Regions from separate parts of the Arthrobacter sp. 05N33_2 genome, predicted to be linked through region 2. Evidence: riboswitches for the same ligand, from Rfam matches in the RefSeq annotation. Region 2 holds a riboswitch; each other region holds the start of a gene.
What was found. Region 2 has a riboswitch for thiamine pyrophosphate ahead of thiC (phosphomethylpyrimidine synthase ThiC). Riboswitches for the same ligand answer to the same signal wherever they lie in the genome.

Region 1: linked by a shared signal. The riboswitch ahead of AC1DHX_RS14350 (bifunctional hydroxymethylpyrimidine kinase/phosphomethylpyrimidine kinase) and the one ahead of thiC (phosphomethylpyrimidine synthase ThiC) in region 2 are both predicted to bind thiamine pyrophosphate.
Region 3: linked by a shared signal. The riboswitch ahead of thiO (glycine oxidase ThiO) and the one ahead of thiC (phosphomethylpyrimidine synthase ThiC) in region 2 are both predicted to bind thiamine pyrophosphate.

Annotation. Positions count from the first base shown of each region.
Region 1 covers NZ_JBFTNJ010000038.1:23,645-25,838, reverse strand. Annotated here, with positions in the region: gene AC1DHX_RS14355 (Rne/Rng family ribonuclease) at 1-542, shown strand, start outside; TPP riboswitch at 691-788, shown strand; gene AC1DHX_RS14350 (bifunctional hydroxymethylpyrimidine kinase/phosphomethylpyrimidine kinase) at 825-2,194, shown strand, end outside.
Region 2 covers NZ_JBFTNJ010000032.1:32,363-34,556, reverse strand. Annotated here, with positions in the region: gene AC1DHX_RS13420 (amidohydrolase family protein) at 1-78, opposite strand, end outside; gene AC1DHX_RS13415 (GNAT family N-acetyltransferase) at 82-447, opposite strand; TPP riboswitch at 658-765, shown strand; gene thiC (phosphomethylpyrimidine synthase ThiC) at 761-2,194, shown strand, end outside.
Region 3 covers NZ_JBFTNJ010000049.1:21,104-23,297, forward strand. Annotated here, with positions in the region: gene AC1DHX_RS15920 (ferritin-like fold-containing protein) at 1-467, shown strand, start outside; gene thiE (thiamine phosphate synthase) at 505-1,203, opposite strand; TPP riboswitch at 1,230-1,350, shown strand; gene thiO (glycine oxidase ThiO) at 1,344-2,194, shown strand, end outside.

The DNA.
Region 1 (2,194 bases), on a different contig from region 2:
AGGCCGCCGTCGACGCCGTCACGCAGCTCGCAGCCGCCGACGAGGCAGCCGGCCGCCCCGCAACGGTGCTGACGTTTGGCGGCGAGCAGGTGGCCCTGCCCTTCGTCGAGCACGCGGAGGACGCGCCGTCACCGGCCCTGACCCTGGACCTGCTGACCGAGGCCTTCGCAAACCTGGGCGAAGCCGAGGCCGGCAAGCCGGACCAGGCCGCCGGCCTGGCGGCCGGTCAGGCAGCAGCTGTTGCCGCACCGGAAGCCACGGCGCCCGAGGCGCCGTCGGCCGTCCGCGCTGCGGAGGCGCCGGCGTCACGCACAGCTGACACCACGACGCTGCGCGGCCGCCGCGGGCGCCGCAACCGGAGTGCCAGCCGCGCCCAGGGCGCAGCCAACGAAACCTCCGTGGAGCACCGCGAGGCAACCCGGCCGGCCGCGGCCGGATCGGTCCACGAGGCCAAGGCTCCCGCTGCGGCCGGGCCTGCGTCCATCCCGGCCGGCAACGAGCCGATCATCCTCGGCGTCGGCGTGCCGGCGTCGGAGCTGTAGTCCTCCGCGACTGACCACGTCCCCGTCCGGTCATTATTTCGACTGGTCGGGCCGCGGGTCCGGGTCAGGGCAGACGTAACATACGTCCGCCCGGGCCCGGGCCCGCTCGTGCGTTAACGGGTTCTCCGGGTGGCAAGGGCTAGGCTGGAACACTGACACGGGGTGCCGGGCATCGGGCCGGCTGAGATCCAGACCCGTTGAACCTGTCCGGTTAGCACCGGCGAAGGGATGTCTTCCTTGTCCGCGAAATCGAATCCGTCCGAGTTCCTCCCGCCCAATTTTCTGCACAACGAGTCTCTGCCGGCCCCGCCGCGCATTCCCCGCGTGCTGGCCATCGCCGGCTCCGATCCCTCCGGCGGGGCCGGAATCCAGGCCGACCTGAAGAGCATCGCGGCGAACGGCGGCTACGGCATGGCCGCCATCACCGCCCTGACAGCGCAGAACACGCAGGGCGTGCGCGCCGTCCACGTCCCCCCGGCGGCGTTCCTCACGGCGCAGCTGGACGCCATCAGCGACGACATCGGCATCGACGCCGTCAAGATCGGCATGCTCGGTGACGCCGCCGTGATCGACGCCGTCCGCGGCTGGCTGGAAAAGGTGCGCCCCGCCGTCGTGGTCCTGGACCCGGTGATGGTCGCCACCAGTGGTGACCGTCTCCTGCAGGAATCCGCCGAGGCCGCCCTGCAGGCCCTCCTGCCGCTGGCGGACCTCATCACGCCCAACCTCGCCGAACTCGCCATCCTGCTCAAGGAACCCGTCGCTGCCGACTGGTCCGAGGCCCTGGCGCAGGGCAAGCGGCTGGCCGCCCTGACCGGCACCACCGTCCTGGTTAAGGGCGGACACCTCCAGGGCGCCGAGCCGGGGGACGGGCATGCCCACGACGCCGACGGCCACGACGCCGACGCCGGCACCGGCTGCCCGGATGCGCTGGTCAACACCGGCGGCCTGCTCGGCCAGGAAACGGTGGTGGTGCCGGGGGAGCGGATCGCGACGCGCAACAGCCACGGCACCGGATGCTCCCTGTCCTCGGCCATGGCCACCGTGCAGGCCCGGGTGGGGGACTGGGAAGCGGCGCTGCGGGAAGTCAAGCCGTGGCTGCTGGGCGCGCTCCGCGGAGCCTCGGCCCTGGACGTCGGCTCGGGCAACGGCCCGGTCCACCACTTCCACCACCTGCAGCACCTCCAGGCCGGGCACGGTCCGGCGGCGGGGGAGTTCGCCGCAGCCCTGCGGGCAGGAGCCGCGGATGATCTTGAGGCGATCTACGCCCTGGACTTCGTCCGCGGACTGGCCGACGGCACCTTGCCCGAGCACGAGTTCGCGTACTACCTCGCCCAGGACGCCATCTACCTCAACGGCTACTCCCGGGTCCTGGCCCGGGCCGCGGCGATTGCCCCCACCGAGGCCGAGCAGCTGTTCTGGGCCCGTTCGGCGCAGACCTGCCTGGAAGTCGAATCCGAGCTGCACCGTTCCTGGCTCAGCACCCGCCCCACGGCCTCCACCCTGGGCCCGGTCACGAAAGCGTATGTGGACCACCTGCTGGCCGCCTCGGTCTCCGGCAGCTATGGCGTCCTCGTGGCGGCGGCGCTGCCCTGCTTCTGGCTCTACGCCGAGGTCGGTTCAACGCTGCACCGGGAGTTCCTGGCCGGTGGCGC
Region 2 (2,194 bases):
GCCCACCGACCAGAGCCCGCGGCGTTCCTGGTCCGCCGCGGTGAGGATGGGGCCGCTGAACTCGATGATGCCGGTCATGACCTAAAGCCTAATCCGCATGACGATCCGCCGGCCAAGACGGTCCAGCCCCAGCTGCGCTTCGTGGATCCGCAGGGCGCCCAACGCCTGTCCTGGCTGGGCGAGTTCCTCGAAACCCCAGCTCGCATAAAACGGCGCATTGAACGGGACGCCTGCGAAGGTGCAAAGCGTCATCGATAAATAGCCACGGCTCCGGGCCGCATCAAGGGCCGCCTCCACCAGGGACCGTCCTATCCCCCGCCCGGCGGAGTCCGGCTGCACGGAGAGTTGTTCCAGATGGGCCTGGCCGCCGACCTCGTCAATGCGGGCAAACCCTACGGGCGGGTTTCCGGCGACAAGTATGAAGAGCGGCTCAACCGGCGTCGTCAACTCCGGAGCCGGGAGCGTCTGGTTCCCCAGCTCCGCTTCGAGGATGCGGTCTGCTGAGGCCTCGAGAACCGGCAGCGCCGGGATATCTTCCGGCGTCGCCGTCCGGATGCGGGGCAGCGCCCCTGGGCAGAGTCACCGTGCCACGCTAACACCGCGGTCCGCCGTCCGCGTCACACTCGAGGGCCGGCCGGAGGTGCGTGGTAGTTTCGTCTACGACCACACGGGTGCCCCTGCAGGGGCTGAGATCGGGCTGACGCAGCCTGCGACCGTTGAACCTGTCCGGGTAATGCCGGCGAAGGAAGTGAGCTTTTCCGTGAACACCCAAGTGACACAGCACAGCCCTGTCCAAATTCAGTCCGCAGCCACCACACAGTCGCTGAAGTCCCACTCGCTGGCCTTCAGCACGGACCCGGAGCATGGCATCCGCGTGCCGGTGACCGAGATCGCCCTGGAACCCTCCCCGGGCGGCATCCGGAACCCGCCGTTCCGGGTGTACCGCACTGCCGGCCCGGCCAGCGATCCGGTCCGCGGGCTGGAGCCGTTCCGCACCACCTGGATTGAGGCCAGGGCGGACACCGAACCCTACGCCGGCCGCGAACGGGAGCTGCTCGACGACGGCAAATCGGCGGTGCGCCGCGGTGCCGCGTCGGCCGAGTGGCGGGCCGGCCGGCCGGTGCCGCGCCGGGCCGTCGAGGGCAGGACCGTCACGCAGATGCGCTACGCCCGGGACGGTGTCATCACCCAGGAAATGCGGTTCGTCGCGCTGCGCGAGAACTGCGATGTGGAGCTGGTGCGCAGCGAGGTGGCCGCGGGCCGCGCGATCATTCCCAACAACGTCAACCACCCCGAATCCGAGCCGATGATCATCGGCAAGGCGTTCCTGGTGAAAATCAACGCCAATATCGGCAACTCCGCCGTGACCAGCTCCATCGCCGAGGAGGTCGACAAGCTCCAGTGGGCCACGCAGTGGGGCGCGGACACCGTCATGGACCTCTCCACCGGGGACGACATCCACACCACGCGCGAGTGGATCATCCGTAACTCCCCCGTCCCCATCGGAACGGTCCCGATCTACCAGGCGCTGGAGAAGGTCAACGGTGAGGCGAACGCCCTGACCTGGGAGATCTTCCGGGACACCGTGATCGAACAGTGCGAGCAGGGCGTGGACTACATGACCATCCACGCCGGCGTGCTGCTGCGGTATGTGCCCCTGACGGCCAACCGGGTCACCGGCATCGTGTCCCGCGGCGGCTCCATCATGGCCGGCTGGTGCCTGGCGCACCACCGGGAGAACTTCCTGTACACCCACTTCGATGAGCTGTGCGAGATCTTCGCACGCTACGACGTCGCGTTCTCCCTGGGCGACGGGCTGCGGCCGGGCGCGACGGCGGATGCCAACGACGCGGCACAGTTCGCCGAACTGGACACCCTGGCCGAGCTCACGCAGCGGGCCTGGGACTTCGACGTGCAAGTCATGGTGGAGGGCCCCGGGCATGTGCCCTTCCACCTCGTCCGGGAAAACGTGGAGCGCCAGCAGGAACTCTGCAAGGGCGCCCCGTTTTACACACTCGGGCCGCTCGTCACGGACATCGCACCGGGCTATGACCACATCACCTCGGCGATCGGCGCCACCGAGATCGCCCGCTACGGCACCGCCATGCTCTGCTACGTCACGCCCAAGGAACACCTCGGGCTGCCGAACAAGGACGATGTGAAGACGGGCGTGATCACTTACAAGATCGCGGCC
Region 3 (2,194 bases), on a different contig from region 2:
ACATGGGCCTGGATACGGAGGCCGCCATGCTGCCGTTCCAGCCCTCGGTGGACCACTTCCACGAACGCACGCGCCCGTCGGACTGGTACGAGGCCCTCATGAAGGCCTACGTGATCGACACGGTCGCCGCGGACTTTTACGGCGTCGTGGGCCGGTACGTCGACGCCGCGACCCGTGAGTTGATCGGGCAGGTCCGCTCCACCGGTGAGTCCACGGCCGTGCTGCAGGCGCGCATCAAGGCGGCCCTGGCCGATGACCCCCGGCTGGCGTCGCGCCTGGCGTTGTGGGCCAGGCGTCTGCTGGGGGAAGTACTGAACCACGCCCAGCGTGTCAGCGCTGAGCACGCGTTCCTCGGCGGACTGTCGGGGCTGGACGACGCCGGCGCCCGGGCGCTGGTCAATGGCCTGGCGGCCGAACTTGCAGCGAACCACGCGCGCCGGATGACGGAGCTGGGTCTCGCCGGATAGTTTCAGTGCCGGCCGGCATCACTGGCTGGGGACCTGCTTAGGATGCGGCGGCGTCCAGCGCCGCCAGCAAGGCTCCGGCGGCGTGGGCCGGATCAGTGGCGTCGGTGATCGCCCGGACCACGACGATCCGCCGGGCACCGGCATCGACTACCTGCTCCACGTTACTGAAGTCGATCCCGCCGATCGCGAACCACGGCAGCGCGCTTTCGTTGACCTTGCTTGTTCCCTCCGCGTCCGCCCCGCCGATCGCCTGGGCGGCGTAGCGCACCAGATCGAGGCCGACGGCGGCGCGTCCGGGCTTGGTGGGCGTCGCCCACACGGGTCCCACACAGAAATAATCGAGCCCTTTGCGGCCTGGCGCGGCAGCGATGGCGGCGTCCACCTGCTTCGGGCTGTGGGTGGACAGGCCGATCACGGCGTCCTTGCCGAGAAAGCCGCGGGCGGCGTCGAGCGAAATGTCCTTCTGGCCGACATGGAACACCGGAGCCCCGGACAGGGATGCGATGTCCGCCCGGTCATTGACGGCCCACAGCCGCCCGTGGCGCTGCGCTGCGGTGTGCAGGACCTCCAGCAGTTCCAGCTCCTCGGAGGCCTCGAGCGACTTGTCGCGCAACTGGATGATGTCCACGCCGCCGGCGAAGGCGGCGTCCACGAAGTCCTCGAAGTCGCCGCGGTCCCTGCGGGCGTCGGTGCAGAGATAGAGGCGGGCGGTGGTGTGGAGGGGGTCCTGGCTCATGGGACCAGCCTAGTTCCTCTAAACTGGGCGCATACCGCGGGAGCCCGCAGCAGCCATGTCGCCGCTGCCCGGCTGAGAGGGCGTCAGAGCCGACCGCTTGACCTGATCCGGCTAGTACCGGCGTAGGGAAGGAATTCTTCATGGGCACACGAGCAGGCCGTGCGGCCGGAGCCGCAAATGACGCCGACGCCCAGGTTTGTGACACGGGGCCCGGTACCGCAGAGGGAATCATCGCGGGGGATACGACTGCCGACGTAGCCGTGATCGGCGGCGGGGTGATCGGCTATGGCATCGCGTTCGAGGCCATCCGCTCGGGCCGATCCGTGGTCCTGATCGATGATGCTCCCGGCAGCGGAGCCAGCTGGGCCGCGGCCGGCATGCTGGCCCCCGTGAGTGAACTGCACTACCAGGAGGAACAGCTCCTGGGACTGATGCTCGAGGCCTCCCGGTTGTGGCCAGGATTCGCTGCGGCTCTCGACGCCGGTGCCGCCGGCGCGGATTCCCCGGCGGGTACCGGCTACTTAACGACGCCGACCCTGGCGGTGGGGGCCGACGCGGCGGACCGGCGCGCGCTCGCGGACTTGAGGGAAGTCCAGAAGGCATGCGGCCTGGCCGTGGAGCCACTGACAGTGCGCGAGGCGCGCACCCGGGAGCCCCTCCTGAGTCCCGGCATCTCGTGTGCCTTCGACATCCCGGCCGACCACCAGGTGGACCCCCGCCTGCTGATCACCCGGCTCGCCGGCGTGCTCGGTGCGGAAGGCGGCAGCTTCGTCCGGCGGCGCGCGGCAGGCCTGCTGTGGCAGGACGGACAGGTGGCGGGTGTGCGGTTGGCCGGCGGCGGTACCGTGCGGGCTGCCGAGACCGTGGTCGCCAACGGGCTCGGCGCCGCCGCGCTCGAGGAGCTACCGGCCGGGCTGGCGCTGCCGCTGCGGCCCGTCTACGGCGACATCCTCCGGCTCCGCGTGCCTCCGCATCTGCAACCGCTGCTCAC